DNA from 3 places in the Shewanella sp. SM20 genome. Region 2 is predicted to be linked to each of the others. Evidence: predicted binding sites of a transcription regulator. Region 2 holds the regulator's gene; each other region holds the start of a gene.
What was found. The regulator ArgR, encoded in region 2, controls arginine synthesis, uptake and breakdown. The targets are predictions, from matches to a motif close to ANTGAATANNTATTCANT.
Positions count from the first base shown of each region.

Region 1: argA (amino-acid N-acetyltransferase) is a predicted target of ArgR. The motif match lies at 2,678-2,695, and genes of this name have one in related genera.
Region 3: L5M18_RS00510 (YjiH family protein) is a predicted target of ArgR. The motif match lies at 2,924-2,941, and genes of this name have one in related genera.

Region 1 is NZ_JAKKRK010000044.1:4,629-15,377, forward strand. Features, by position in the region: gene coaBC (bifunctional phosphopantothenoylcysteine decarboxylase/phosphopantothenate--cysteine ligase CoaBC) at 1-1,113, opposite strand, end outside; gene radC (RadC family protein) at 1,236-1,913, shown strand; gene rpmB (50S ribosomal protein L28) at 2,035-2,271, shown strand; gene rpmG (50S ribosomal protein L33) at 2,278-2,451, shown strand; gene argA (amino-acid N-acetyltransferase) at 2,775-4,094, shown strand; gene L5M18_RS16915 (PH domain-containing protein) at 4,214-4,732, shown strand; gene rarD (EamA family transporter RarD) at 4,782-5,666, opposite strand; gene L5M18_RS16925 (thioesterase family protein) at 5,872-6,336, opposite strand; gene recQ (DNA helicase RecQ) at 6,624-8,447, shown strand; gene L5M18_RS16935 (diguanylate cyclase domain-containing protein) at 8,429-10,210, opposite strand; gene leuA (2-isopropylmalate synthase) at 10,720-10,749, shown strand, end outside.
Region 2 is NZ_JAKKRK010000038.1:32,340-43,088, forward strand. Features, by position in the region: gene L5M18_RS15755 (ABC transporter permease) at 1-429, shown strand, start outside; gene L5M18_RS15760 (ABC transporter ATP-binding protein) at 429-1,508, shown strand; gene ggt (gamma-glutamyltransferase) at 1,654-3,366, shown strand; gene L5M18_RS15770 (Dyp-type peroxidase) at 3,615-4,550, shown strand; gene L5M18_RS15775 (LysR family transcriptional regulator) at 4,623-5,525, opposite strand; gene L5M18_RS15780 (NAD(P)-dependent oxidoreductase) at 5,632-6,264, shown strand; gene argR (transcriptional regulator ArgR) at 6,412-6,882, opposite strand; gene mdh (malate dehydrogenase) at 7,177-8,112, shown strand; gene L5M18_RS15795 (thiol-disulfide oxidoreductase DCC family protein) at 8,208-8,606, opposite strand; gene folM (dihydromonapterin reductase) at 8,872-9,618, shown strand; gene L5M18_RS15805 (5-formyltetrahydrofolate cyclo-ligase) at 9,843-10,541, opposite strand; RNA gene ssrS (6S RNA) at 10,551-10,731, opposite strand.
Region 3 is NZ_JAKKRK010000001.1:107,582-118,330, forward strand. Features, by position in the region: gene L5M18_RS00505 (HsdR family type I site-specific deoxyribonuclease) at 1-1,115, shown strand, start outside; gene L5M18_RS00510 (YjiH family protein) at 1,484-2,842, opposite strand; gene L5M18_RS00515 (hypothetical protein) at 3,549-4,262, shown strand; gene L5M18_RS00520 (U32 family peptidase) at 4,299-5,186, opposite strand; gene L5M18_RS00525 (peptidase U32 family protein) at 5,224-6,234, opposite strand; gene L5M18_RS00530 (SCP2 domain-containing protein) at 6,373-6,906, shown strand; gene L5M18_RS00535 (S8 family peptidase) at 7,016-8,905, opposite strand; gene L5M18_RS00540 (YfhL family 4Fe-4S dicluster ferredoxin) at 9,428-9,679, opposite strand; gene yegQ (tRNA 5-hydroxyuridine modification protein YegQ) at 9,684-10,749, opposite strand, start outside.

The DNA of each region.
Region 1 (10,749 bases), on a different contig from region 2:
GGCATTAGCATCGGCATTAAAGCCTAGGCCAGCAATGGAAACGTCGTTTGCGGCGATCATGTTCAAGTTTTTACGTTTGAGCTTATCGCGCGCATAGGCTTCTACATCATGGGTTTCGGCGGCAAATCCCACCACAAAAGGACGGTTAGGTAAGCTCGCAACCGTGGCTAAGATATCAGGATTCCTCACCAGCGCAAGTTGCATTTCTTCGGTCGATTTTTTGATCTTACAGGTAGCAATATCGCTAATGCGGTAGTCTGCAACGGCGGCGCAGCCAATAAAAATATCTTTTTTATCAACGTTATCCATAACAGCATCGAGCATATTTTGCGCCGATTCAACATCAATGCGTGTCACGCCTTCTGGGGTGCTTAGATTTACTGGGCCTGAGACTAAGGTGACTGTTGCCCCCATATCTGCCGCGGCTTTGGCTAGTGCAAAGCCCATTTTTCCAGAACTGTGATTTGAAATGTATCTGACGGGATCAATTGCTTCACGGGTTGGTCCGGCGGTAATCAGCACCGACTGGCCAGCAAGAGGCAGCGCAGAGACTTCTTTTGTTGCAAAAAAATCACTGGCTAGCTCGGCAATTTCTAGCGGTTCGAGCATGCGTCCAGGACCCACTTCACCACAGGCCTGACTGCCACTGGCGGGTCCCCAAAGTGTAAAACCACGTGATGCTAGGCTAGTTAAATTCGCCTGCGTAGCCAGATTGCGGTACATCTGCTGATTCATTGCTGGACACAGGGCAATTGGCGCCTCAGTGGCAAGACATGTGGTGGTGATTAGCTCATCGGCCATGCCTGCATTAATCCGCGCCAATAGGTTTGCGGTTGCAGGGGCGATGATGACGAGATCTGCCCAACGAGCGAGTTCTATATGACCCATGGCTGCTTCTGCTGCGGGGTCGAGCAAGCTAGATGCCACTGGATGTCCAGACAACGCTTGCAGCGTCAGAGGCGTGATAAATTCCATCGCACTTTGGCTCATCACCACGCGCACATCAAAACCACGCTCTTTCAAGCGACGTACTAAATCAGCACTTTTATAGGCCGCAATACCGCCGCCAATGCCCAGCAGGACGTTTTTATTTGTCAGACTCACAGACATCATCCGAGATAGAAATAATGCCGGCAACAATATCACAAAGTGGTGAATTTTAGTGACTATCCCAGTTCAAAAAATCTCGTCCATACTCAGTAAAGTGAAAATATGTGAGATGACAGGGAGGTCACATGGGGATTAAAGATTGGCCTGAGGGCGAAGGTCCCAGAGATAAACTGTTACAAAAAGGAGCTGCGCATCTCTCGGATGCTGAATTACTGGCAGTATTGCTGCGTAACGGTTTAGCTGGATTAAACGCGGTTGACCTTGCTAGGTCGCTTATTTGCGAGTTTGGCGGCCTCAGAAACCTGCTCTGTGCCCCAAGAAATCAGGTGTGTCGACTTCCGGGCGTAGGACCTGTAAAATACGCCCAGCTTCAAGCTGCGGCCGAATTAGCGCGGCGTGTAGCGCAGGAAAATCTGCAAAGAGGTCAGGTTTTGACAAATCCCGATTTAACTCGGGACTATTTAATGCGACAATTGGCCGATCGCTCCTATGAAGTGTTCGCAGTTTTACTGCTGGATAGCCAGCATAGAGTGATTCAATTTGTCGAATTATTCCGCGGCACAATAGACTCAGCCTCAGTGTATCCACGTGAAGTGGTGAGCTTAGTGCTGGAGAAAAAGGCCGCAGCAGTTATAGTTTGTCATAATCATCCGTCTGGTATTGCCGAGCCCAGTCAGGCTGACCGACGAATAACTGAGCGATTAAAAAATGCGTTAGCAACCATAGACGTATCCTTGTTGGACCATATGGTTGTAGGTGATCGAGAGATAGTTTCTTTTGCAGAACGAGGCTGGATTAATTAATCTAACACTTGATCTTCACTCTGTGATCGTGTATAAAATGCGCCCTCTTTGTGCCTCGGGCGACGGCCATACGAGGCACATTAATGCTCGAGCGTTAAAATTGTTTTTGGAGAAGATTGACATGTCAAGAGTATGCCAAGTTACTGGCAAGAAGCCGATGGTTGGTAACAACCGTTCGCATGCAAAAAACGCGACCCGTCGTCGTTTTTTACCTAACCTACAAAACCACCGTTTTTGGTTAGAAGAAGAAAAGCGTTTCGTACAGTTACGTGTATCTACTAAAGGTATCCGTCTGATCGACAAAAAAGGTATCGAAGTTGTTGTTGCTGAACTTCGTGCCCGTGGCGAGAAGGTATAATAGATCATGGCTAAAGCTAAAGGTAATCGTGAGAAGATCAAATTAGTTTCTACAGCTAAGACTGGTCACTTCTACACAACTGAAAAAAACAAGCGTAACATGCCTGAAAAAATGGAAATCAAAAAATTTGATCCAGTTATTCGTCAGCACGTTATCTACAAAGAAGCCAAAATCAAGTAATCCTTGGTTAGTGTTTCGAGAAAAGCCCCTTATTTAAGGGGCTTTTTTTTGCACTTTTTTTAGTGGCTAGTCATCAAGTTGAGATAATTGCCTCGCAAACTGATGCCGCTGAATCATCCCCTGTGAAGTTAAAAAAGTGTGAACACTTACTGAAAATATAAAATAGTGCGGTTCTAAGCACTTTAAATCATCAAATCTGCACTTTAGTGAGAATAAATTCTTTATATGTGAATTAAAATGCAATACCATACGCGAAAGTTAGCGATTCATTCCTGGTGTGTCATAGTGACGCTGCCAGCTCAAAAATGAGGTGTAAATAACGCGTGCGTACCACTGAACTGGTTGATGGATTTCGTCATTCTGCCCCCTATGTTAATGCTCACAGAGGTAAAACTTTTGTGGTCATGCTGGGTGGTGAAGCTTTGGCTCAAAATCAATTCCGCGCCATCTTAAATGATGTCGCCCTGCTGCACAGTTTAGGGATCAAAGTGGTGTTGGTATATGGCGCTAGGCCGCAGATTGATGCTGCATTAGCCGCCAACGGTATTGCGCCTGCCTACCACGACGGTGTGCGTATCACGGATGAAGATTCGCTCAAAGTGATTAAGCAAGTTGCGGGGGCACTGCAATTTGATATCACAGCGCGTTTATCCATGAGTTTAAGTAATACGCCGATGCAAGGTGCGCAAATTAACTTAGTGAGCGGCAACTTTGTGATTGCTCAACCACTGGGTGTGGATAATGGTGTGGACTTTTGTCTGAGTGGCAAAGTGCGTCGTATTGATGTGCAAGGCTTAAAACGTCAGCTAGATAATCACTGCATCGTGTTGATGGGGCCGATTGCGGCTTCGGTTACTGGTGAAAGCTTTAATCTCACCGCTGAGGAAATCGCGACTCAAGTGGCAATTAAGCTTAAAGCAGACAAGATGATCGGCTTTAGCTCACAGAACGGTATTCTCGATCGTAATGGCGATGTAATTGCCGAGTTGATGCCAAATGATGCGCAAAACATCATGAACAAGCTGGCCGAGCAAGGGTCTGCTTGTGTTGGCACTATGGCGTTTCTCAAAGCCAGTATCGATGCTTGCCGCAATGGTGTGCCACGTTGTCATTTAGTTAGCTACCTTGAAGATGGTGCTTTACTACAAGAGCTGTTTTCCCGCGAAGGGATTGGTACACAAATCGTCACTGAGAGTGCTGAGCGTTTACGCTGTGCGTCGATCGCCGATATTGGCGGTGTGTTGAACCTTATCCGTCCATTGGAGGAACAAGGCATTCTGGTGCGTCGTAGTCGTGAGCAGCTTGAGATTGAAATCGAACAGTTCATGTTGATTGAGCGCGACGGTTTAGTGATTGGTTGCGCTGCGCTCTATCCTTTTGAAGAGGACAATGCGGGTGAGTTTGCTTGTTTGGTGGTGCATCCTGATTATCGCGATGCCGATAGAGGGAGCTTACTGCTGAAGAACATTATCAATCAGGCTAGAAACCGCGGTTATTCACGCTTGTTTGCGCTGACAACTCGGAGCATTCACTGGTTCTTAGAGCATGGTTTTGTGATTGAAGATGTTGAAGCACTGCCACAGAAGAAAAAGCAGTTGTATAACTATCAACGCCGCTCAAAAATTCTCGCGCTCGATCTTTAAGCCGTTCTAAATCAATCCAATCAATGCCAGCCTAGTACTCATATTAGCGCTGGCATTTTTATTGACATAATATGTCTTTATTGGCAGATTAAGACTTCACTGCATGGGAGATACTGCCAATGAGTCCTCAATTTTTTGAACTCGCCCCTTTAACCCAAACCTCTATCTTCAGTTTTATCGTCTTATTGCTCGGTTTAGCGGGTATCTTGCTGATGTTATGGCTAAAAAATATGCCTAAGATAGCGAAGTCGGCGAGTTTAGGTATATTGCTGGTGGTGATGGGCGGATTTTCTTGGGTCTTCTATCAATCGAATAGCGCCGAATTAGTGTTAACCGATACAGAGCTCACAGTGGATGTTCCCTTCTATAAAGTGCAGTTATCTCGCGTGGATTTATTGCCTGCCGAGGCGCGCATAGTCGATTTGCAGCAAGAGGCAGATTTAGCGCCGAGCTTTAAAACGAACGGCATAGGCATGCCAGGGTTTCAATTAGGCTGGTTTAAGTTGCAGGGGAAAGGCAGGGCATTTTTGGCGATAACAGATAAATCGCAGTTAGTGTTAGTGCCAACGACTAAAGGCTACAGTTTATTACTAACAGTACCGCAAGGGAGTGAGTTTTTAGCACAGTTACAGAAGTAATCATCATATGTCATCACTTCTGCCACTGTGTTTATCGGCGTGATAATGCTCACGCCGTTTTGCGTTTATAGGCCATATCTAAGGTAAAGACGAGCAGCGCGCTCCAGATAAAGCCGAAGGTCACGCCTTTTTCGGCATCGAAGGGCTCATTGAACAGACTCACCGCGAGGATGAACATAATACTCGGACCAATATATTGGAAAAAGCCGAGCATAGACAATGGAATACGTACCGCTGCCCCTGCAAAACACAGCAAAGGAATGGTAGTCACTATCCCTGCCGCCATTAACATCAGATTCAATTGCCAATCGTTAGTTAGCATGCTCGCCGTGGCTGTGTCTAAGGTTGCGACGAGATAAATCAGCGCTACCGGTAATAACACTGCGGTTTCGACCAATAAGCCGGCCTTAGCATCCACATTGACCTTTTTTCGCAGCAGCGCATAGAAACCAAAGGTACCCGCGAGTGCCAGTGAGACGATGGGAATTGAGCCAAAAGAGATTAACTGGATCAATACGCCAGCGCTGGCGAGTGAAACCGCAAACCATTGCAGTTTACGCAATCTTTCGCCTAGAAATAACATACCGAGTAAGACGTTGAGTAAAGGATTGATGAAGTAACCTAGGCTGGCATCGAGCATGTGATCGTTATTTACCGCCCAGATAAATAGTAGCCAGTTTCCCGCGATCAATATGGAAGTAATGGTGAGAACCATCAACTGTTTAGGCTGTTTAAACAGTAAGCGTAAGCGAGAAAAACCGCCGATAAACTGCATAATGATCAGCATAAACACGAATGACCAAATCACTCGATGGAGCAAAATTTCGGTGGCGGAAACATGGTTGAGTAATTTGAAATATAAAGGCGCAAAACCCCACATACAGTAAGCACTGACGGCAAGTAGGATCCCTTTGCGGTATTCAAGATTTGGCATGAGACATCTTCGAAGAACAACAAGGTGGCGATTGTAGGTGTGTCTGACCGCTGACTCAAGGGATTCGCCGCGTTCTTTTCGTTACAGAATATCTCCACAAAAAATTGAATGGGCGATTAAAGTCAGTAAACATCCTGTTAATCAAGACGTTTACCTTAGTCAGTTTTGAGCCCTAAGGCAGTAATACACATCTAAATTTAATCGCCTAACCCACCATATAAGTCCCTGTTCCAAAGGCGATATGCGTGCCTTGCTCATTATGTAGTTCCATGCGGCATACTGAAACTCGATTACCCGCACGAATGACGCTGCCCGTCCCCGTAAAGGTGAGGCCACGGCCAGGTCTAAGATAATCGACGCGCATATCAATCGTCCCTAAAGTTTGGAGGCGTTGTTGTAATTCTTCAATCGTCCAATCTTCACGGCTTGCGACCAGTCCTGCAAATGCGGTAAGTCCGCCGACCACATCCAGTACTGTAGCTGTGACACCGCCGTGGAGGATCTGTTGATGGATATTGCCAATAAGTTCTGGTTTCATATTGATGACCACTTCGACACCGTCGACATCGTAACGTTTGATATCGAGTCCGAGTAGATTATGGAAAGGGACATGTTGATCAAATACTGCTGCGACTCTTCTCAAAGCTTCGGCTTGGATTGGGTTTGTCATGGTTTCTCATCCTTGTCACTGAGTGACGGTATTAGGCGTAATTGGATTTGTTATCAACACTTAGATTAACAAAGTGCGGCTTAGAGCAATTAATCTACAGTGAAGCGTGCGCAGAATGCAACTTAAGCCAGATTGAAGATAAATTGGCTATGGGCATTATGGTTAGTTGAGGGAGGGCGATCTTAGTCGATGACATTTATCCAGAATGGGTTTACGACAAGATGGCGCAAGACAGGAGCGGTTCAGTCCTTTAGAATAGGCCCCCTCACTTTTGACATAGAAGATCCATGGAAAAGCTCGTACTCGACACGCATGATGATCCGCTCTCGCAACGCCTCGCGCAGGTGTTTGGTTACCGTGACTTTAGGGACGGTCAGCGGGAGGTGATAGAACGTGTCTGCGGCGGGCAAGATTGCTTAGTGATCATGCCGACTGGCGGCGGTAAGAGTCTGTGCTATCAGTTACCCGCCTTGATGATGAATGGCATCACTATTGTCGTCTCCCCATTGATTTCTTTGATGAAAGATCAAGTCGATAGCTTATTGCAAACCGGTGTTGCTGCGGCTTATCTGAATTCTTCTTTGCCGCGCGAGCAGAGTGCCGAAGTATTAAGGCAGCTACGCCACGGTGAGTTAAAGTTACTTTATGTGTCACCTGAGCGTTTATTAACCGCTGATTTTATTGAGCGTATGCAGTCTCTCCAGCTGGCGATGTTTGCCATCGATGAGGCGCATTGTATCAGTCAGTGGGGCCATGATTTTCGCCCTGAATATGCGGCGCTCGGCCAGTTAAAGCAACTCTTTCCCTATGTGCCCATGATGGCGCTGACCGCAACAGCAGATCAGGCGACTCGGCAGAGTATTTGTGAGCGGCTCGGTATTGACCCGTTCCGTTTACTTTCAAGTTTCGATCGGCCCAATATTCGCTATACAGTCGCTGAAAAGCTTAATGCAGCTAATCAGTTACGACATTTTTTAACGCAGCAGAATGGCACTAACGGCATTATTTATTGTAGCAGCCGTCGCCGTGTCGATGAAGTGGCTGACCGTTTATGCCTGCAAGGTTTTAATGCCAAGGCCTATCATGCGGGAATGACGCAGGAAGACCGTGGTGCAGTACAGGATAGTTTCCTTAAAGACCAAATCGATATTGTGGTTGCCACTGTGGCTTTCGGTATGGGTATTAATAAGTCGAATGTGCGTTTTGTGGTGCATTACGATATCCCAAAAAGTATCGAAGCCTATTATCAGGAAACGGGCCGAGCAGGACGTGATGGGCTCGATGCAGAAGCTTTTATGTTGTTCGATCCCGCCGATATTGGTCGGGTGCGACATTTGATTGAACAGTCCGAGCCAGGGCCGCAGCAACAGGTCGAATTCCACAAACTTAATACTATGGCTGCCTTTGCTGAGGCGCAGACCTGTCGCCGCCAAGTGTTGCTGCATTACTTTGATGAGAGTGCATTAGAGCCCTGTGGTAACTGCGACATTTGCCTCGACCCGCCTAAGCGTTATAACGGCACCGAAGATGCACAGAAGGTGTTGTCATGTATTTTCCGTTTAGGCCAGCGTTTTGGTATCAATCATTTAATTGAAGTGTTGCGCGGTTCGAAAGGCGCACCGATAGTCGAACGAGGGCATGACAAACTCACGACTTGGGGGATTGGTAAAGACAAGAGCCATGAATATTGGTTGAGTGTGATCCGCCAACTCATTCATTTGGGACTGGCGAGTCAAGATGTGACTCGCGGTTCATCTATTACCCTAAACCCATCAGCACGGCCTGTGCTCAAAGGTGACGTAGCGTTAATGCTCGCCGAACCGCGTATTCAGTTAACGACCACAAAACGTAAGGCGAGTCAGTCTAAAGCACCGTTGAATTATGACCGTAAGTTGTTCGCACGGTTGAAGTTATTGCGTAGAACCATTGCCGAGCAGCAGGATGTGCCGCCGTATTTAGTCTTTAACGACGCTACCCTCGCAGAAATGGCAGCCATGATGCCAACGAGCGCGGGGGAAATGCTCGTAGTCAACGGAGTGGGCGAGCGTAAACTGAGCCGTTTCGGTGACGCTTTTCTCGATGAAATCGCGGCTTATTTAGCGGGAGAATAATAGTTTGGATTATTTTCATTGATTTTAACCTTGCCCAATTGATTGATACTGGCTCTCTTAATTAAAGACTCTAAGGTATCAAACTGTTGCATCGCCGCTATACCAATATTGACCTTACTTGAACCCTGCCAAGGCTGAATGCAAGCAACTAACTGACTAACGACTCTTTTAGCACCAGTTGCCGAGGTATGCGGCAGGATAATGACAATTTCATCCATCGAATATCGGATTAACTTATCTTGCTCCCGTAGTCTGTGTTGTAGCTCATCCTGTAAGATAGGTAGGTCAACTTGACGGATCTGACTCGCATTAAACAATAATAAAGACAGTGGGTAATTACCTTGTTTGGCACTGTTTAATGCTGATGTGACTTGTTGGAGCAGCGTTTCCGCAGGTTCATTACCTTCAATATGTGGGGCACGATTATTCTGTTTATCAATCAAATACCAAATCGCTCCGCCCAATAATGCCATCGCGATTAAGAACAGTGTGCTATAGGCCCAATCGACATTTAGCTCTTGTAAGATTGAATCTTTTTCTGGTGCAGTGCTATTTGGCTCCTGCTGCAGATCTTGTTGATTTAGACGTGCCTTAAACTGCAATATCCGAGCATTATTCATCGCTTGATTGGTGAGCTCGGCCGCTCGATAACGTTTGAGTAAGAAAGAATAGGCCTGTTTAAAATCCCCTTTTTCTAAGTAGTGATCGCTCATGATCCCGTAAAATCCTTTGAGATCAGAATACTGTTTTAGATTTTCAGCTTGCTCAATTGCGTGATTCATGAGGATTAAAGCGGCATCTTCTTGATGCTGAGCAAAACGAATTTGGGCGAGTAGGCGAGTTGAACGCATTGTCGCTAATTGTTGATTTTGTTTTTTAAACGTATTAATCGCGATAGAAAGATATTCTTCGGCATTATCGATGCGGCCTTTATCGAGCGCGATTGAGGCCAAAATGGCATAACTGTAGGCGAGTTCAAGTGGCGAACCGAGCTCAGGTAAAAGCGCTTTAGCTTGTTGTTCGAGTTTATCACTGTAATCAAACTCTTGATTATCAAGCGCTATCCGAGCTGCATTGCGTAAAATAAAGTGTAAAACCTTCCCTTTTGCATCGGCACTTTGTATACCTAAGTTGGTGTAATACATGGCTTGGGGGAAATCATGGGTGGCATAAAGTAAATTTCCCATCGCGGCATACACATAGGCCTGTGGTGGCCAAATCCAATTTTGGTTTTGAGTATGAATATCCGGATAAATATCAATCGCGAGGCGTAAATCTTCGATAGCAGAGGAGAAGTTATCAGTGTCAGTATCGAGTTGGCCACGTAAGCGTAAGGCATCGACTAAGGCTTGTGGTTGCTGGTAACGTCGCGCTAGGTTAATGGCTGAATCAAGCAAAGGTAGGGCATTTTGAATATTGTTATAGCTAAGGTTGGCGTCGGCTTGGCAAATCAAAAAGTAAGGTCGTACTTGATCTAGCTTAAGTTGTTTAGCGTTTGCTTCGCCTAATTGAGCAACGTTGATAGCGGCTTCATTTTCCCCTATTTGTAGTAGGTTTTGGCATTTCAATACACTTAATCTGAGTCGATTGATATCTGAGCTTGCACTGGTCGCAAATTGTTTTTCTAACGCTGTTATTTGAGTGAGTGCTTTACTGGGATATTGGTAGACGAATTCAGTGAGTTCATCTAATTGGTCTATAGCACTGGCCCCAAAGGGAAACAGCCATAACAACAGGCTCAGTACCAAGACGCGAAAATCCATTTTGTGCTCCATATAAAATGCGTAAGTTCTAATATCCCTAATCACTAAGGCGGGATTATAACTTTTCTTAATCGTTTTTTGCATAAAAAACTATTTTTTTCTAAGGGGAATAAGTTAACACATCCCAGTGATTTCTGAATCCAAACAGCCGGTTAATTCTGTGGAATCGATCACTAATTTGGGGATGAAACTCACCGTTATTAGCCTTAAGACAGGTTGAATGAGTGGAACATGAAAAAATTAGGGTTGACACTATCGGCTAGGCAAGTTAAATATTAACCGTCCTCAATAATTCAAACAGAATAAATATACAGATTAAATGAATATTATTAGCCGCAAACTCGACCTCCTCCTTCTCTCTCTCGCGGTTTATACGCGGAGGTCTTAGTGTTGCACGCTCGATAAAGAGGCAAAGCATTCACAAACCCCGCACCGATGTTGCGGGGTTTTTTGTATCTGAATACGGCAAAAATTAACTAACGAACGGTGACGTTCCATGGAGAAGCGAGATGTCTAACAGAGTCATAATATTTGATACT
Region 2 (10,749 bases):
GTCGGCATAGCAGGTCCTGGTCTTATCCTAACAGGCAGTGTGATGGCATTGATTTTTGCTTTTTGTGTGCGTTTCGTGGCAATTGCGATTGGCAGTGTTGAAAGCAGTTATAAACGCATCTCGCCATCGCTAGACATGGTGAGCCTGACCATGGGGCAAACTCCTAGGCAACTTTTGCGGCGGGTGCATTTGCCTTTACTTGCCAAGGGATTGTTTGCGGGCGCTTTATTGGTGTTTATCGAAAGCATGAAGGAACTGCCCGCTGCGTTATTGCTGCGGCCTATCGGCTTTGAGAATCTTGCAACTTATGTATTCCAGTTTGCGTCCGATGAAAAACTCGAGCACGGCGCATTAGCTGCTATTGTGATTGTACTGGTGGGTTTAGTGCCGCTTATTTATTTAAACCGTTCATTGGAGCATCACAGCTGATGACAAGTACGCTCAAGCTTAAGCAAATTCATAGCGATTATCAGGGCCAGCAAGTACTTAAAGGTTTGAGTTTAACGCTCGCCCAAGGGGAAATCCTGGCGTTGTTAGGCCCAAGCGGTTGTGGCAAGACGACCTTATTACGTGCGGTTGCTGGATTACAGGCCATAAGCCAAGGTGAAATCCAGATTAATGGCCGCATAGTGAGTGGCGATAGCCAGTTTGTACCTAGCGAGCAGCGCGGCATCGGCATGATTTTTCAAGACTATGCGCTTTTCCCTCATTTGACTGTGGCGGAAAATATCCTCTTTGGGGTGGCTAGATTGTCGGGCGCAGAACGTCAGGCACGTTTGGATGAAATGCTAACCTTGGTCAAACTTGAAGGGTTGGCACAGCGTTATCCCCATGAATTATCTGGCGGTCAGCAGCAGCGAGTTTCCATTGCGCGAGCACTTGCCTATGAGCCGCAATTATTGCTGCTCGATGAGCCTTTTTCCAATATTGATGCCCAAGTGCGCTACGAGATGATGGCGGAAATTCGCAGCATCTTAAAACAGCGTAATGTCAGCGCGGTGTTTGTTACTCATAGCAAGGATGAAGCCTTTGTATTTGCAGATACTTTAGCCATCTTTAATCAAGGCATCATAGTGCAGCATGGTAGTGCCGAAGCCTTATATGCCGCCCCAAACAGCCGCTATGTGGCGGACTTTTTAGGTAGCGGTAATTACTTACCTGCAGCAGTGTTTGATGGGCACAGTGTTGTCACTCCCATAGGCCATTTAACCAGCCTTACGCCATTAAATTTGCCGAGTGAGTTCAGCGGAACAGTATTCTTGCGACCACAGCAATTGACGCTCAGCGCCGATGAACAGGGCGTTGGTACTATCACTGAGCGACGTTTCTTAGGCGCCTTTTGTCATTATTGGGTCAAAATTGAAGCCGCTTCCCATGCTTATTATGTGGAGGTGCGTAGCCAAATGATGCGGCTCACTATCGGCCAAAAAGTTGGGGTAACGACTGAGCCGCATTCGCTCGTGTTGTTTGAATCTTCAGCATATTCAAACTGTGGGGACCCAATCTAAGCGATGAGTATTTATTTAATGCAGATATGACATAGCCAACTAAAGTACGACATTTTTGCTTACGTTTAACTTGGGTCTATACGGTATTGGTTGGTGATATTTTCGACCATCCTTGCTACTTTTATGCTCCGGTTTTGGAGGAATTATGATAAAAACAATAAATTCAATTTGTACCCTCGTTATTGTAGCAACGGCAATATCGTCTTCAGGAGTGATGGGCATGGATAGGATCACAGGTAAAGCCTTCGCAACGCGATCAGAAGTGTATGCAACCCAAGGGATGGCGGCGACCAGTCAGCCTTTAGCCACGCAAGTCGCTATTGATATACTCAAACAGGGCGGCAGTGCGGTCGATGCAGCGATTGCTGCTAACGCCATGTTAGGGTTAGTCGAGCCAACGGGGTCGGGTGTCGGTGGGGATTTATTTGCTATCGTCTGGAGCGCAAAAGATAAACGCCTCTATGGTCTTAATGCATCGGGGCGCAGTCCCAAATCCTTAAGTTTAGAAAAGCTTAAATCCCTCGGATTAGACTATTTACCGCCGCTTGGACCTTTGCCTGTTTCTGTACCGGGCACTGTGGACGGTTGGTACGAGCTGCATAATAAGTTTGGTAAATTAGCTATGGCCGATAACCTTGCGCCTGCCATTCATTACGCCCGTGATGGTTTCCCTGTGTCAGAGTTGATTGCCTATTACCTTGATGCTAGTGGTAAAAAACTGGCTAAATTTCCCGGTTTTAAAGAAACCTATATGCCTAATGGTAAGATGCCTGCCGTAGGGGAAATCTTTAAAAATCCCGCGCTTGCTAACACCTATGAGAAAATTGCCAAGGGCGGCCGCGATGCTTTCTATAAAGGTGATATTGCCAAAAGTATTGATAAGTACATGAAATCCCAAGGTGGTTATTTAAGTTATGATGACTTAGCGAGCCATACTAGCGACTGGATAGATCCCGTTTCGGTGAACTACCGTGGTTACGATGTGTGGGAACTGCCACCTAATGGTCAAGGCATTGCGGCGCTACAAATCTTAAAAACTATGGAGCCCTTTAATGTGGCTGCCATGGGCTTTAATAGTCCTGAATATGTTCATTTATTTGTCGAAGCAAAGAAACTCGCCTTTGCCGACAGAGCTAAGTTTTATGCCGACATGGCCTTTAATAAAGTGCCCGTTACTGAGCTTATCTCACAGAAATATAACTATGATCGCGCTAAGTTGATTGACCCTACAAAAGCCGCCAAGAGTGTCGATGCGGGTAATCCAGCGTTGCAACATGGCGATACTGTGTACCTGACTACCGCTGACAAAGATGGCAACATGGTGTCACTCATTCAGAGTAATTACCGTGGTATGGGGTCAGGGATGACACCGCCGGATCTCGGCTTTGTGCTGCAAGACCGCGGGCAAATGTTTGATTTAACGGAAGGGCGTTTTAATACCTACGCACCGGGCAAGCGTCCATTCCATACCATTATTCCGGCTTTTGTGACCAAAGACGGTAAACCTTGGCTGAGCTTTGGGGTGATGGGCGGCGCGACTCAGCCACAAATGCACGCGCAGATTGTAATGAATCTGATTGATTTTAAAATGAACTTGCAAGAAGCGGGCGATGCCCCCAGAATTTTGCATATGGGTTCAACCGAGCCCACAGGCGAAGTGATGAATGATGGTGGCTACGTCAGTCTAGAATCAGGTTTTCCGGTAGAAACCCGTCGTGAGTTGATTAAGAAAGGCCATGTGCTGCGTGATGGACTTGGAGAGTTTGGTGGCTATCAAGCCATTGGATTTAATGCCGAAACTGGCGTATATCGTGCGGCTTCTGAGAGTCGCAAGGATGGTCACGCCGCAGGCTATTAACACTAAGATAAATGCTAAGGTAAGCTCAATACTGAGTGAACCTGACGTCATGGATTCGATTTAACTGATTGGCGAGACTTTAATGGTCTCGTCAATTTTTATGTTTAAGGGTCTTGGGTGGGATAATGCTCCGCTATTGGCATTATCATAAACAGATCAGAGCAAACTGTGCGTTAGTTAATGTCATTTTTAGGTAAAGTTGCGGATAATATTGCCGAAAATGAATTTAGAAAAAGGGTGATAACCAAATGGATATTCAAAATATGCCGCGTGAACAGTTGGGTGTGTGTGCAGAGGGGAACTTACACAGTGTCTATTTGATGTTTAATGCCAATGACAATGTCGAGTCGCAATTACGTCCCTGTCTTGCCAACGTTGCGCAGTATATTTATGAGCTGACAGATCAATATTCCGATAGTGCATTCAATGGTTTTGTTGGTATTGGTGCTAATTATTGGGATAGCCTCTATCCTACTGCTCGCCCAGAACTGCTCAAACCTTTCCCTGCGATGCAAGTGGGCAGTCGTGAAGCGCCTGCAATTGAATATGATTTATTCGTGCATATTCGCAGTGATCGTTACGATATTCTGCATTTAGTGGCTAATGAAATCAGCCAAATGTTTGAAGACTTAGTGGAATTAGTTGAAGAAGAGCGTGGCTTTAGATTTATGGATAGCCGTGATTTGACTGGTTTTGTCGATGGCACCGAAAACCCTAAGGGGCGCCACCGCCAGGAAGTGGCACTTGTGGGTGATGAGGATACTGAGTTTAAGGGTGGCAGCTATATTCATGTGCAAAAGTATGCCCATAACTTGAGTAAGTGGCATAGATTGCCAGTTAAAAAACAAGAGGATATTATCGGCCGTACTAAGCAAGATAATATCGAGTATGAATCTGAAGATAAGCCACTGACCAGCCATATCAAGCGCGTTAATCTTAAAGATGCCGATGGTAAATCAATGGAGATCCTGCGTCAGAGTATGCCCTATGGTTCGCTGAAGGAGCAGGGATTAATGTTTATCTCTAACTGCCGCACGCCAGAACATTTTGAAAAGATGCTGCATAGCATGATGTTTGGTGATGGCGCAGGCAATCATGATCACTTGATGCATTTTACTAAGGCGATGACAGGTTCATCTTTCTTTGCCCCCGCACTAGATTTTATGCTGCAGTTCGACGAATAAGCTTTCTATAATCAAGCCGGATTAGTATCAATCGAGACGCACTTAAGCTAACGCCTAAGTGCGTTTTTTATGCTAATGTGCGGGAACCCATTTTTTGATATCGAGCTGCCATTGCAGGGCGGTGAAATCGATAAAAGCGCGCACTAGATTTTGCTGATAACTGCGGGACAAATATACCGCCCACAAGGTTTGGCCTGGTGTCGTAAATTCGGGTAGGACTTCTTTGAGTTGACCACTGGCAAGGTATTGGTTAGCTAAGTCACAGGGTAAACGCACTATGCCATGTCCACGTAGCGCCGCACTGACCAACACTCCCATATCGTTAGCCCTAAGATTCCCTGTAACTTTGACGTGCTCGGCTTGCAGTTCTTTTAGAAAAGGCCAGTTTTGTTGCGCTGAGTGTATGAGGCAGTTGTGGGCCAGCAGATCAATGGGTTCGAGGAGTGGCGTTGCGCTATCAAGATAGCTCGGCGCTGCGCAAAGTACCGCATCTATGGTCATCAAACGCCGAGCTATGAGATTCTCATCGGGCTGCTCGGTATAGCGTAGCGCCACGTCGACTCTTTCATCTACCAATTGTGCAAAACTGTCCGACATCACCAGTTGAATGTTGACCTTAGGATGAATTTTAATAAAGCGATCGACGACATCAAACAGACTGTGCTGCCCTAGGCCAATAGGCGTAGCGATACGAATACTGCCTACCAGTTCACTGTTATGGCTGTGGGCACGGCTCTCCATGGCCGCAACTTCACTTAAGATCCGCTGGCAAAATTGTAGCGCTTCCTCACCCTGCAAAGTCAAGCTGGCGCTGCGCGTGGTGCGGTGTAATAAGCGTAAACTCAACCACTGCTCCACTTCTTGAATATGACGGGAAACCTGCAGGCGGCTGAGGTCTAAATGTTCGGCAGCTTTGGTAAAGCTGCCACAGTTTGCGACTTCGACGAAACTGCGTATTGCGGCAATTTTATCCACATTAGTATCCTATATTGAAACAATCATGCTCAATTATTGATGTTTATTAGGTGAAAAACTGCAAGTAAACTGGATCCAATGTAAATCATCTGAGTGAGACAATGAAATGAAAATCGCAATTTTAGGTGCAACGGGTTGGATCGGTGGTGCAATTTTAAAAGAAGCACAGAGTCGTGGACATCAAGTGATAGCGTTAGTGCGTGATCCAAGTAAGTTATCCGTGGCTGACGTGGCAGTACGTGCCGTGGATTTAGAGCAGCCATTGGTTGCCGATACCTTTGCTGGCGTAGATGTCGTGATTGCCGCCGTTGGTGGCCGTGCCCAACAAAATCATGGTCTAGTGGCGAGTACGGTTCAGCATTTACTGGATGTGCTGCCTAACGCTAACGTGTCACGTTTATTGTGGGTCGGTGGTGCTGGGAGTTTAGAAGTGGCGCCGGGTGTGACGCTGGTCTCTAGTCCAGATTTCCCTGCAGCATATAAAGATGAGGCGTTAGCTCAGGGTGAAGCCTTGAAGGTATTCCGTGCGGCGCAAACGGCAATCAATTGGACCTTTGTGAGCCCAGCGGCTGAGATTTATCCCGGTGAGAGTGAAGGCCCGTACCGTCTTGGTGGAGACAGCTTCTTTACCGATGCTAATGGTCAAAGCCGTATCTCAGTAACCGATTACGCAAAAGCCATGGTAGATGAAGCCGAAAAGGGCGCTCACCCAAACCAGCGCATCAGTGTGGCTTACTGATATCGCTATAGTTGAGTTAGATATAGTGAGTTAGATATTGTGCTGGAATGTGTAACGTAATCGGGACAATGGCCAAATAACCAGCGCGGTATTGCACTTCAAAATGTACAGGTAAAATAGAACAGGTCAGCTCACTGACCTGTTTTTTTATTCTGCGTAATTGAATAAAGATTTGATGGTTTCTAAGGTATCGGCTATATCTTGGATGCTCGATGGGCAAATAAAGATAGTGTCGTCACCGGCAATCGTACCCAAAATGCCTTCTGGTTTACCGATAGAATCCAACAAGCGGGCAATCAGCTGCGCGGCACCTGGGCTAGTTCGCACGACGATCATAGCTTGGTTGTGATCGACGTCGAGTACCAAATTCTTCAGTGGGCTACCCGCGGTAGGTACGCCTAATTCGGCTGGTAAGCAATACACCATCTCTTGCTTAGCGTTGCGAGTCCGCACTGCGCCGAACTTGCTGAGCATGCGTGACACTTTCGATTGGTTAATATTACCAAAGCCTTCAGCTTGCAAGGCGGTGACGATTTCACTCTGAGAGCCAAAGCGCTCTTCTTTTAAAATCGACTTAAAAATTCTAACAAGGTCATCCTGATTCTTGGTCGTTTGCATAATATTATTATTCGTTATTCAAAAAAACAGGCCCATTTTGAATATTTTTAGAAAAATTGTCAACAAATAACCAGATTGGTTGAATAAAAATTCACTAAGCCCTAGTGGTTAAGCATTTGCTGGGGGCGTAAAAATCCCAATTTGAGTAATTGTTCTACATTGCTTCTACGTTATTCCGGAATTCTTTTGTCCCACGACTAAGGGATAATTGAAATTGTTGTGACATTCCAGTAATGTGACGCCAACGCAAATTAGATCCATGTCACACATATCCGAGAAATAACGGAGATAACTATGAAAGTTGCTGTACTTGGTGCTGCTGGTGGTATCGGCCAGGCTCTTGCCCTACTGTTAAAAACTCAATTGCCTGCGGGTTCACAATTGTCTCTATATGATATCGCACCGGTAACTCCGGGTGTTGCGGTTGACTTGAGCCACATTCCAACTGCTGTTGAAATCAAAGGTTTTGCTGGTGAAGATCCAACGCCTGCCCTAGTGGGTGCTGACGTTGTTCTAATTTCTGCTGGTGTTGCACGTAAGCCTGGTATGGATCGTTCAGATCTGTTCAATATCAATGCGGGTATCGTTCGCAACCTGATCGAAAAAGTAGCGGCAACTTGCCCTACGGCTTTGGTTGGCATTATCACTAACCCAGTCAACACGACCGTAGCTATCGCTGCAGAAGTGATGAAAAAAGCGGGTGTTTACGATAAGAACCGTCTGTTCGGTATCACGACTCTAGACGTGATCCGCTCTGAAACTTTCATCGCCGAATTAAAAGGCCTGAACGTTGCTGACGTTAAAGTGAATGTGATCGGCGGCCACAGCGGCGTGACTATTCTGCCATTACTGTCTCAAGTTGAAGGCGCGACTTTCACTGACGAAGAAGTGGCAAGTCTGACGACTCGCATCCAAAACGCGGGTACCGAAGTGGTTGAAGCTAAAGCCGGTGGCGGAAGCGCGACTCTGTCTATGGGTCAAGCGGCTTGCCGTTTCGGTCTGTCTTTGGTTCGTGGTCTGCAAGGCGAAGCTAACATCGTTGAATGCGCCTATGTTGACGGCGGCAGCGAGCATGCTGAATTCTTCGCACAACCTGTGCTGTTAGGCAAAAACGGTATTGAAAAAGTACTGCCTTACGGTGAAGTGAGTGCATTCGAAGCTAACGCTCGTGATTCTATGTTAGATACGCTGAAAGGCGATATCAAACTAGGCGTTGATTTCGTTAAATAATCTTTCGGATAATCTTTTTAGATTATGACGAATTAAAAACGGAGCCATTGAGCTCCGTTTTTTTATGCCTGCGTTTTACTCTTTCTAAAGCTCATTCAGCGGCGCTTAGTGGGAATTTGGCAGTTATCATCGCAGCGGGCTTTGCCCGTCAGTAAATAAGAGATGCGATATCTGTGTTTTGCGAATCTGAGATAGCACCAATCGGCGACAGTTTTAATCACGGGCAGGCGTAATAGTTGGATCCAAGCGCGCGTCCCTGTCAGTGCCCACGCTTTGCAAGTGACATCTAACCCGAGTAACACTTCGCCCGTTGCGGTTTCGCCATGGAGAATCGTATTAGCGTAGTCTCTATCGATATGGCTGAAGCGCTTACTAAAGTCTGGCGCATTTAAATCCTCAAGCGCAATCAAGTTCTTCGGATCGCGCGCTTTCAGTTGGCGCATCTCGGCGCTACATAATGGACAATTTCCATCGTAAAAAATCCGCAGTTCCATCGGTATTACCTCTGATGACTTGATCACAATACTTGGTCTAAGCTCTTGGCTTGAGTACTTAAGCTTGGTTTTCTTCTACCCTATACGCAGAAGAAAGGGTTTTAGATCGAGGTGATTGTAGAACGGATCAGACCTCATTTGGCTTTTTGTTAGGTTAAATTCAAATGAGTGCAGTAACATCTTGGTTATTCATCAGTTTAACTTGATTGCTGATTTTTAAGCGAACAAGGTAAAACCTGACCAATAACGACTCAAAAGGATAGGTATGACATCTCCCATCATAATCACAGGCGTGGGTAAACGCATAGGTTACGCCTTAGCTAAACATTTTCTCGCCCAAGGTCAGCGTGTGATTGGTACTTATCGCAGCCATTACGCTAGCATTGATGAGCTGAACGCTTTAGGTGCGACTCTGTATCCCTGTGATTTTTATGACGATGCCCAAGTGCAATCCTTAATTGCTGAGTTAGCTAAATTGCCGCAAATTCGCGCCATTATTCACAATGCCTCTGACTGGCTGCCGGATCCTGTGCTTACAAAGAATGAGTCTTTAAAGAGTACCACTTTTGCGCCGAGCGAAGTGCTGCAGCGGATGATGCAAGTGCATGTGAGCGTACCCTATCAGTTGAACTTGGCCTTAGAGGCGCAGCTACGTGCGGGTGCTGGCGATGAAATCGGCGGCAGTGATGTGATTCATATTACTGACTATGTGGCAGAGAAGGGCAGTCAGAAGCATATCGCCTATGCCGCCAGTAAAGCCGCGCTGCACAATATGACGCTATCCTTTGCCGCCAAATTTGCGCCCGAGGTCAAAGTGAATTCGATTGCGCCAGCGATGATCCTATTTAATGCAGGAGATGATGTTGTCTATCAGCAAAAAACCTTAGCCAAAGCGCTGTTGCCGAAAGAGGCGGGGAATGAGGAAATTATCGACTTAGTGGAATATCTGCTGAATAGCCGCTACGTCACTGGTCGTTGCCATAATGTTGATGGTGGCCGGCATTTAAGGTAGAGAAGGCTCTAGAACGCCACGGCATGGCTCTAGATTCTAGAAGGAGCGAACGACTGCATGATCTATTTTTTTTCATACCAAATGTGACATTTTTACCCTCCATAGTGGTCAGATGTAGGAGGTAGAATTCTTTAATAAAAAGAGTGCAGGAGCAGTTATGGAGCGACGCTCTGCTTTTTCTAGCAGCGAAGCGCCCTAGCTTCTAGTTTCTCGATCTTTCTTTTTCAAAACGTCAGTACCCGACTTGGGGTGATGATAAATGGCAAAGGCACATCCCAATGCTCGCACGGTAAACTCACAACTTGCTGACAGTCGTGGGCGTAACCCATAGGCAAAGGTTTACCTTTAAGCTGCCAGTTTGCCAGCGTCCTATCGTAATAGCCGCCGCCCATGCCCATACGATTTCCCATTAAATCAAAAGCCACTAATGGTGTGATAACCACATCTAACTCTGTCACTGGGATAATGGCGCGCACATCTAATTTAGGTTCTAAGATGCCGAATTGATTGGGTTGCATGGAGGTGTCTGCGGTGTAATGCAGGAATAATAATTGTCCGGCGTTGAAGGGATGTAACCTAGGCAGATAGGTGTTTATGCCCATTTGCCACAGCGCAGCGATCAGCGGTGGCGTGGCGAGTTCGCCATCATGGGTGAGATATAATGCCACATGTTGCGCTTTGTTGGCCTGCAATGCATCGAGCATTCGCTGGCAGGCGTTTAAACTTGCTTGGGTTTGTTCTATTTCGGAGAGAGATTTACGGGCGGTGCGAATGGTTTTGCGTAACTGATTGCGGCTTTCTTTTGTATGGAGTGCGATATTTGCCGCATAGCTTGCGACATCTACGGCATCAGCGACATCTACAGCAAGGTGCGCCGTGTCGCTTTGGGTATTCAAATGAGAAAGTTTGGAAGATGTAGACATAGAATTAAGATGCTCCCCAGAATGCCGCTACCGGTGTAGCCCTTGAACCGTAGGTTCAAGGCGGGTAAATGATTACCTCCTAAGGCTTCTCGGTACAAGCCGAGCATGCACAATGTCAGTAAAGCATTCACCCTGAGATAAAAATTATCGGCACAGGGACATTACCAGTTGGCATGCATCCCAGGGAGCAAAACGGTATTGAATCGCT
Region 3 (10,749 bases), on a different contig from region 2:
TTAATACCCTGTTTGTTGATAAGAATTTGCGCTATCACGGCTTGATGCAGGCATTTTCTCGCACTAACCGCATTTATGATGCGACGAAGACCTTTGGCAATATTGTTACCTTCCGTGATTTGGAGCAGGCAACCATCGATGCTATCACCTTGTTTGGTGACAAAAACACCAAAAACGTGGTGTTGGAGAAGAGCTACAAAGAATACATGGAAGGCTTTAACGATATTGCTACTGGCCAAGCTCGTCGAGGTTTTGTTGATATCGTCAAAGAGCTGCAAGAACGTTTTCCAAACCCAGAAAATATTGAAAAAGAACAAGATAAAAAAGAATTTGCCAAGCTGTTTGGTGAATACCTAAAAGCAGAAAATATTCTACAAAACTACGATGAGTTTGCTGGATTAAAAGCACTGCAAAGCTTAGATACCAGTGATGAACAAGCTGTTGAAGAGTTTAAGTCAAAGTACTATCTGGACGATGCTGACATCGAGGCAATGCAAACCATCGATATGCCGAGCGAACGTGCTATCCAAGATTATCGCTCTACCTACAACGATACCCGCGACTGGTTGCGACGCGATAAAGAAGGTCAGGATAAAGATAAGTCAACGGTAGACTGGGACGATGTGGTCTTTGAAATTGATTTGCTTAAATCGCAAGAAATCAACCTCGATTACATTCTTGAACTGATTTTTGATCACAATAAGAAGAACAAGAGCAAAGAAGGCTTGATTGAAGAAGTTCGTCGTATGATCCGCGGTAGCCTTGGCAATAGAGCGAAAGAGAGCTTGGTGGTTGATTTTATTAACCAGACAAACCTAGATGAGATCAATGACAAAGCCAGCATTATCGACGCTTTCTTCAAATTCGCCCAGGCGGAGCAGAAGCGCGAAGCCGATGCCATTATTGCCTCTGAAAAGCTCAATATCGATGCTGCCAAACGCTATATTGCGTCATCACTCAAACGTGAGTACGCCTCTGAAAATGGCACAGCACTTAATGAGGCACTGCCCAAACTTAGCCCATTGAACCCACAGTACCGAACCCAGAAGCAAACGGTTTTTCAGAAAATTGCCGCTTTTGTTGAAAAATTCAAAGGTGTGGGTGGGCAGTTGTAGTGATATGAAGAGCTCTTTTCACGTAGTTAATGCTTGATGAAAAGAGCTCGATATTTTTAAATTAGTGCTGTTTTTTTTCGAGATAGCAGATATGAATATTCAAATTAGTTTAATTATTATGCATTTTCTGGATAGGTCATTGGCCCACAAATGGAGCTAATAAATAAAGCTACTAAATGATTTCTGTCCAAAAGTGAGTTGTGTGGTGTCGAGTGGAGATTGTACGATTAAGTCACGCTATATAATCAAATCAGCCAGTTCGTGTATGAGTTAGTGCAAAAAGGGGAGTCAGTTAATCTGACTCCCCTTTTTTGGAACGCTTGTTGGACTTACATTAAAACCTACGTTAGGCCCAAACTAGCGTAATGTTAGAACAATAAATGCGCTACACCTGCGATAACAGGCAGTGTCACTAAGGTGCGTAGAATAAATACTACGAAAAGCTCAACGAAGTTGACGGGAATTTTACTGCCGATAAGCAGTGCACCGACTTCACTCATATAGATCAACTGAGTCACAGATAAGGCTGCAATTACAAAGCGGGTCATATCTGATTCAATTGAGCTGGCAAGGATTGACGGAATAAACATATCCGCAAAACCGACTACGATTGTTTTAGAGGCTTCAGTGGCTTCTGGAATATGCAGTAATTCGAGTAATGGAATAAACGGCATACCAAGATAGTTAAAGATGGGCGTGTGCTCGGCAATAATCAGTGCCAGCGTACCAATGGCCATTACCACAGGGATAATACCAAACACCATATCGACAACGTTTTTAATACCTTCATTTAAGACCGCTTTTATGCCACCAGCACTGGCGGCTTTTTCTAAGGCTTTATCAAAGCCCCAAGATAAGGCGCCATGTCCTGCTGGGATCAGCTCATCATCTGGCATGCGTGGTGTGTCATCTATGTAGTTGTCTTTCTTCCACGATAATGGTGGCAACTTAGGCACAATCACAGCGGCGGCAAAACCCGCGAGGCACACAGTCAAATAAAAGGGCACAAACATATGCTCTAACTTAACTTGTGAAATCACCACTAAGCTGAAGGTAATCGATACCGCCGAGAAGGTTGTACCAATAACTGCGGCTTCTCTCTGGGTATAAAAACGGGCTTCGTATTGTTTGCTGGTCAGCAAAATGCCGACACTGCCATCACCTAACCATGAGGCCATACAATCGATAGCGCTACGACCCGGTAGATTGAACACGGGACGCATGACTTTCGTTAAGAGTGTGCCAAAGAGCTCGAGTAGGCCGAAGTTCAGCAGCAGCGGCAGTAACATACCCGCAAAGATAAATACTGAGAACAACACAGGTAATAAGTCGTTTAAGACTAATGCGCCAGTGCTCGAGGAGTTGATGATCTCTGGACCTAAACCTAAGTAAGTCAGTACGATAAACACTGCACCTAAGATCCGAGTCGTCAACCACATAGGGCTGACATTCAATAAACCATTAAGGAAGTGATTTTGGCTAACAAATGTGGGCTTAAACACTTTTGACAGTAAAGAGGCCAGCGCCGTAGTCACAACAATAATAGTCACTATGAGGGTTAGCACACCGCTCAATGCGCCTTGCAGTGCTTTAGATATGATAGCGATAGGAATTGTGATCGCATCGTTGTAGCTGATAGGGGTCATAAATAACAACAGACCAATCAGCGAAGGGACGATAAAGGTGAGTATCGTCTTAATGTTTCGGTTTTTATTTTCAGTAGCCAATGTTGTACACCTTAAAGTACGAGTCGTACATGGTAAATTTGAATAAATAGCCGCACGTAACAAGCTGTCGACGCTAATTAAGGTGCATTTAAATTCAACTCAAAAACGAGAATGGGGAAGATTACTCGCTTAGCTTCTCTATGTAAAACGATTCGCTAGTTAGTTTGATATAAGCAGCAAAACAGCATAGTTATTTTACTTCAGTTGTCGATAAATTAAGAGTGGTTACATTGGCTTGTGTTACTATAAAAGCATTATTAAACATGGTTTTACCATCAATTATCTTAGGTGGGTTAACGACTGGTTAATTACTTGTTTACTGATGTGTGTGAAACTATCTAGATGTTATTTCTGCACAAAAAAACATCAGCAACTTTAGCGCTACTGCCATGTTGGCTGGTTTTCTGTTCGATTTGAAAGTGCAATAGAGATAACTCTGGCTATATAGCGTTGGCGAGAACCTGTTGTGCATATCGCGGTAATGTTAAGGAGTCTTGGGCACTAGGACACATTTTTATGCGATAAGCCTTTAAATCGACCTATCTCTAAAAGTGACCTTCTCCATTATCTTGATGCTTTTGTGATTGACTAAAAAGTCGCAAATAACGATGAAAGTAAAAATATTATTCATAAAGCGGATACCCGCCGCTTTAAATCTTCTCATTTCCATGTAAGTTAGTATTACTCCCATCCAGCTCTAGTATTCATGATCGCAAAAGTACAGAAGGTTACGATTAAAGGCGGCTCAACACTGGCCATTAAGTTTGGTTTTTTGGGGATCTTTGGGCTTTTAATTGGCATTGTTATTACTGTTTTGGGGTTCGATGATTCTGAATTCCATCGCTTCAACTTTTTGAATCACACCCTAAGTGAATTAGGGACTTATGGTCATTCGTCTTTCGCTGTTATTCTTAACGGTGGATTGTTTTTTGGCAGTTTAAGCCTCGTTTTCTATTGTTTGTCTTCTTTGCAGCAGGTGACTTCTTGCTGGGGATACCCTTTCTTTATCAGTTTGGCTCTCACTTTTCTGGCTTTAGCGAGCGTGGGATTATTTCCGGTGAACGTGTATCACTTGCATGTTCTTGGGCTGAAATGGTTTTTCTATCTGGGGAGTTTGAGTGCGATCTTCTACTTAGCCTTGGTCTGTTTCGGCAAGTCTAACTTTGGCCGTTGGACTGGGTTGTTGGCGTTAATAGTCTTATGTAGCATGTTGACGTTTCTGTATGCACCACAGCTCAATTTAGGTTTGACCGAAGGTGATAGACCGTTTTATCAGGAGATGGTATTGCAACTGCCGCGTCCTACTTTGTGGTGGCCAGCCCTACTAGAATGGATTGGACTGGGAAGTTTATTGTGCTGGACAAGTGTGCTGCTTTTTAGCCAGTTAAGCTTCAGCCAAGATCCCAAAATCATTGGCTGAGTTATCTTTGAATTTAGACTTATCTTCAGCTCTAGGCTATGGATTCACATGCACAGCAAGGCCCGCTTCACCAAACCAATAACCGTTGCACTGGGTTATACCAAGATTGCTATTCATCGAAAAATCCTGAACATTTTTAGTCGCTTGAATCGTATCGACCAAAGTATTGGCTTTAGTGATGCAGTCAAGACTACTGGGTGATACTCGAAACACATCGACCCCTATTTGTGTCATTGCCGCTATTTCACTGCGTAAATCTAAACAGCTAGCGGATTGGGTTTGAATTCCATTGAGCCTGAGTAAAGGTTGCTGCTCTTGGGTTTGCGCGAGTAGTCCTTTACTGTATTCACGGCATACCGTTTCGCAATGATCTTTCGTGAGCTGTTTGTGCCTAGCGGTAAAGCAGCGCGCCGAATGGGCGAGTGGTAAATAGCCGTGGCCGAGCACTTCCACCTCAAATGATGGCTGCTCTTGAATTACTTGTTGTAACCAAGCCTTAGATAGCTCCACTGGCATCACAAATCTTTGCATTCCAAACCGCTGCAAAATGTCTAAACTGGCACGATTGTAGTTATTGATACTCGCGCCGCAGACAAAGGGCAAATTACGCTCTTTAGCAAGATACACTGCCGCCATATCGTTTGCTTCGACGATAAATTCACCGTTATCGACCTGGCGTTTGAGCTCAGTATATTCAGATGGCGCTTCGATTAAGGCCAGCGTTGAAAGCACGACTTCTTTACCCGCCTGCTTGAGCATTTGCGCCAGCTCTAGATAATCGCCCCACTTGAGTTCGCGTCTGCGGCTACAAACCGCCTCACCTAAATACACTAAGGGAATTTGACTGGCGGCGACTTGCTGGTAAAAGTCAGCGACTTGCTGTTTCTGCCAGCAATACAACAGTGGTCCTAGGGAAATCTTCATAAGGTGTCCTTTGTCAATCTTGCTCTCTATTTACCTTTTATTGCCAATCGCGCTCGTAGGCGCCAAGCGTAGTGATCTGACCCTCGGATACTTTCGCTAGGGCTTGTTCCCAATGGGGTTGATTTTGGCTTTGTGAGTACAGCGCTGGATTATTTAGATAGGTGTCTATGGCCTGACGCCATACTCGAGTGACTTGTTCAACATAGGCGGGGCTGCGTTGACGTCCTTCGATTTTCAGCGACACTATGCCAGCTTTGGCTAGCTCTGGAAGTAAGCTTAAGGTATTCAAACTGGTTGGTGATTCGAGTAAATATTGCGGCGAATCTTGATCTGCTGTGATGTAACGGCCTTTGCATACCACGGGATAACCCATTTGTTCGTCGAGGGCCGATTTATCAATTAACACATCGTTGAGCCGGGTTAATCTGTTCTGTCCTTCTTCTTGCCAGCGTACGTGTTTTGCTGGTGAACAAGATCCACCTGTGTTGGGCGATTGGCCCGTTACATAGGATGACAGCTGGCAACGCCCTTCGGCCATAATGCACAGACTACCAAAGGCGAATACTTCCAAATCCACAGGGCTGACTTTAGCAAGATCCCGTACTTGTTTCATGGATAACACCCGTGGCAATACTACTCGGGCGATGTTAAAGGCTTCCTTATAAAAGCTCAGCGCACCCAGATTGGTTGCACTGGCCTGCACCGATAAATGCAGTGGCAGGTTTGGATAGTGCCTATGGGCATAATCGAGTAAAGAAAGATCGGCGACAATTAATGCATCCATACCCAGTTTTGCCGCTAAATCGATAGCTTGATACCAACGATGCTCTTCACCGGGCTTTGGAAAAGTATTTAAGGTCAAAAAGATTTTTTTGCCGTGCTTTTGCGTCAGCTCAGTGGCTTCTTGCAATTTTGTGGGGGTGAAGTTTAATCCTGCAAACGAGCGCGCGTTGGTGTCGTCTTTTAACCCTAGATACACAGCGTCGGCTCCGGCATGTAATGCCGACTTTAGCGAGGCCAGATTTCCTGCTGGACACAACAGCTCCATAGTGATGCTCCCGATAAAATGATAGCCGCTGAGTGTAGGTAAGATTGAATGGCGATGAATTGATTTAAAACAGGTTTAAGATCATAAAATCCCGATAAACTGGGATATATCATGTTTTATTCTTGTAGGGTTCCCGCTATGTCCGCTGTTTTTTTCGCAAAATTTGCTCAGCAACTTTTAGAGTTCACCCCAAAAGCCATCGGCTTTCCCCTTGCTAAGATGCCGTTTAGCCTCAAAGCAAAAGCCATCAGCCAATTGCTTGAACTCTTACTTGCCGAGCAAGCTGCTGGCGATGAGCTTGGATTTTTGACGGATAAATGGGTCGCGATTCGAGTGGAAGATATAAACTTAGCCTTCGAAGTCAGTTTTAATGGCAAGTGGCAAGTCAGAGAGCTCACCAATGCGCAGGTGACCTTCAGTGCCAACTCTGCTGAGCTAGTGTTAGTGGCGGCGGCGAAGGAAGATCCCGACACGCTATTCTTCCAGCGTAAGCTGAGTATTCAAGGTGATACTGAATTAGGACTCGAAGTGAAAAACCTGCTGTTAAGTATCGAATTTGCCAGTATGCCAGCCCCAATTCGTCTTAGTGTTGAAAAGCTTGCCGCTGTGATTGAGCGTCTGCAAATTGAAGCGAAACCGACAATTATTCTCGCCAAATCACCAAGCTTTTAACGTTATTTAGTGAGACTACACACTGCTAATTCCATAAAGAAGCCCGCTAAGTTGTTATCTTAGTGGGCTTATTTTTATTTAAACTTTATTATATGGTTTGGCCAATGAGTTAGTAGCTTGCACTCAGTTGTAGTCCCGAGTAGCTCGAATAAGCGCGTAACATCACATGGTAAGTTCCCGCTTGAGTCACGGTAATCGAACAGCTTTCATTGTTCCCGTTTTTATAGGGACGGCAATCATAGCTGGTAGTCGTCGGGGCTGTACCTGCTTTAACATACAGGTCTACATCTCCAGTTCCGCCACTGGTGGCAATGTTGAGTTGGCTATTGGCAGGAACCACTATCTTATACAGTTTCTCTGTTGCCGTTGCCCCGCTTAAATTCGTGACAGGTACGCCATTGGTTAAGCAGTTTGCATCGGTGCAGCTTCCGCCACCATTCAGGTTATAGCTGGCTGTCAGTTGGGCATTGGCGTAATTATTATAGCCTTGCACCATCACATACCACCGACCCGCCGTAGGTGTGGTGAAATTACAGCTCTCGTTGTTGCCATTTTGATAGGGGCGGCATTGGTAGCTTGTTGTCGTCGGTTTTTGCCCTTGGCTGACATAAATATCCGCATCACCAGAACCACCCGCTAGATTGATCCCTAAACTTGCCGCATTGACTGGGACATCGATGTAGTAATACGTCGCAGAACCTGTGGCACCACTGATTGCGACACCCACATTATTTTGCAGTGGTGTTTCATCGACGGGACAATTATTGCCACAGCCACCATCATCGCCTGCGAGTGAAAAGAGTAATTTATTGGGTGAACCTGTTTTCGCGTCTGTAACTTTATTTGACGTGGCGCGCGTCGTAAGTAAGTTTGTCACCTGTGCGGGAGAGAGATTTGGATTTTCATCTAAGTATAATGCGGCAACGCCTGCCACATGTGGGGCTGCCATTGAGGTACCACTTATGGTATTAGTCGCTGAATTCGAGTTATACCAAGCGGACGTAATGCTCGAACCTGGCGCATAGATATCAAGGCAAGTCCCGAAGTTAGAAAAACTCGAGCGGGAATCGTTACTGGTGGTTGAACCAACCGTGATGGCATTTACCGCCCGTGCGGGTGAGTAATTACAGGCGCTGCTGTTGTCGTTACCCGCCGCCACTATGAAAGTGACCCCTGCGGCAACTGCGGCATTGACTGCATCATCAGTTGCTTGGGAGGCGCCGCCTCCTAAACTCATGTTTGCGACGGCGGGGCCGGAAGCATTGTTTTTCACCCAGTTTATCCCTGCAATCACGCCAGAGTTACTGCCTGAACCTGAACAGTTGAGTACTCTGACGCCCACAAGATTGACGTTTTTAGCCACACCGTAGGTAGCACCGCCAACAGTTCCTGCCACATGGGTACCATGGCCGTTACAGTCAGTCGCATCGTAATCATTATCCACAAAATCATAGCCACTGCTGGCGCGACCACCAAACTCATTGTGAGTATTAAGCACGCCAGTATCGATCACAAAGGCGGTTACACCAGAGCCGTCGAAATCCGTGTGATAGTTACTATCCAATGGCAAGTTTCGTTGATCGATTCTGTCTATGCCCCAGGTCGGACTCGGTTGATTGGCATTGGCTTCAACCATAGGCGTTACTGACATGATTTGATCTTGTTCTATGTATTTCACATTTGGATCTTTACGCAGTGCTTTAATCTGTTGGGCGCTGGCCTTGATGAGTACACCATTGAGCACATTGCCAAAGTTTTTCATCACAGTGACATCATATTGGTTGACTAAACTCTCGGCTTGTTTCGTCGCGAATTCAGCTATGGTGTTGTTATTACTTAGATTAAGAACGCTTGGGGTATTGAATACAACAATGTAAGTATCTTTGATGGCTTTAGATTGCGGGACACTTACCATACTCGCTTGGTATTCATTAGCGTTAACAGGGAAGTAAGCAAGTCCAGTTGCGACCGCGACTGCAATTAAATGTTTCTTATGCATGTTGAACTCCATTTTCTTTTTATGTCTCCACGGACTTCGAGACATAATTCAATGTAGAAGGTATTTTCAACCTGCCCAGTTTGATGATTAAGGTATACCTAATTCATAAGGTTAAAATGTAACACTTGATTTACAATTTGACCGTGGGTGACTTTTTACTTAGCTAAAGAGTGAGGTGTACAAATAAGCGTCAAAATAATAACTATTAGTCTATTAAAACAACCTAGTCTGTAAAAGTGGTGATTTATCAAGCGACATTTTGTCCGAATCATAAACTGTGCAGCAGCGATAAATTCCGTCTGCTACTTTTTTGACATTCACCGCTGAAAAGAAAGTCAGTCTAAAGTAGTGTTTTGACTAATGCTGAGATAAAGGCTTGGATTTAAGCGATTTAAAGGTTTTCCATACCGTTAAATGCATCTTTATTGTGATTTTTTATGCGGGTTGTTTTGCGCAGGTTATGGCAGGTATTAGAGCAGATGTGACCGAGAGGCATTATAGCCACTCGGTCAGGTGGCGTGATTAAGCTTTTTGCGTTAACACGGCAAATTTCACTAACAATTCGTCGTTAGATTCGACACGGTTTGGATCTGGGTCGATGCAATCAATGGGGCAGACAGACACGCAAGTCGGTTTGTCGTAGTGACCCACACATTCGGTGCAACGGTCTGGATCGATTTCATAGATCTCTTCGCCCATAGTGATAGCCTGATTAGGACATTCAGGTTCACACATGTCGCAATTGATGCAGCTATCGTCGATCAGTAGTGCCATGATCTTAACCTAGTTCATGTGGGTTGCGAGTATCCTGACCTTGGGGCAAGTTACGCAGCAAAATTCCGTGGCTCAAATCGACTTCTTTCGGCACGGGTAGATATACAGTGTGCCCCGAACCTAAACCGGCTTCAACCGCTTCAGCTTTGCGATTTTCGAGTTGTTCAATCGTCAAACTGATATTGCCCTGCGGTGTCATCAGTTCAACACTGTCGCCAACGGAGAACTTGTTTTTTACTTCAATTTCGGCCAATCCTGCAAGATTACGTTTGCCCGTCAGTTCACCTACAAATTGTTGGGTGTCACTAACTGAGTAGCCATAGTCATAATTTTGATATTCATCATGCACATGGCGACGTAAAAAGCCTTCGGTATAACCACGGTGGGCTAGGCCTTCTAATTGATTCATTAGACTGCGGTCGAAATCTTTACCCGATGAAGCATCTTCAATCGCGCGGCGATACAGTTGTGCGGTACGGGCAACGTAATAGAAGGACTTAGTGCGGCCTTCAATTTTGAGCGAGTCTATGCCCATTTTAGTCAGGCGCTCAACGTGCTGAATGGCCCGTAAGTCTTTAGAGTTCATGATATAAGTGCCGTGCTCATCTTCGAAGGCGGGCATGTATTCGCCGGGGCGATTGGCTTCCTGTAGTAGGTAAATTTGATCTGTGGGAGCGCCTGCGCCTAAGGTCGTTGGCGTTTCAATTTGCACCGGATTTGGCATGGCAATGATGTCACCGCTGTCATTTTGCTGGGCTTCGTGTACATCGTATTTCCAGCGACAAGCATTAGTGCAGGTGCCTTGGTTAGGATCGCGTTTATTGATATAACCTGAGAGTAAACAACGGCCTGAATACGCCATACACAGGGCGCCATGCACAAACACTTCAAGCTCGATATCGGGGCAGCGCTGACGAATTTCTTCTATTTCATCTAAAGACAATTCGCGTGACAGGATCACGCGTTTGATGCCTTGGGTTTGCCAAAACTTGACCGAGGCCCAGTTGATGGCATTCGCTTGCACGGATAAATGCACCACTTGATCAGGAAACGCTTCACGCACCATCATG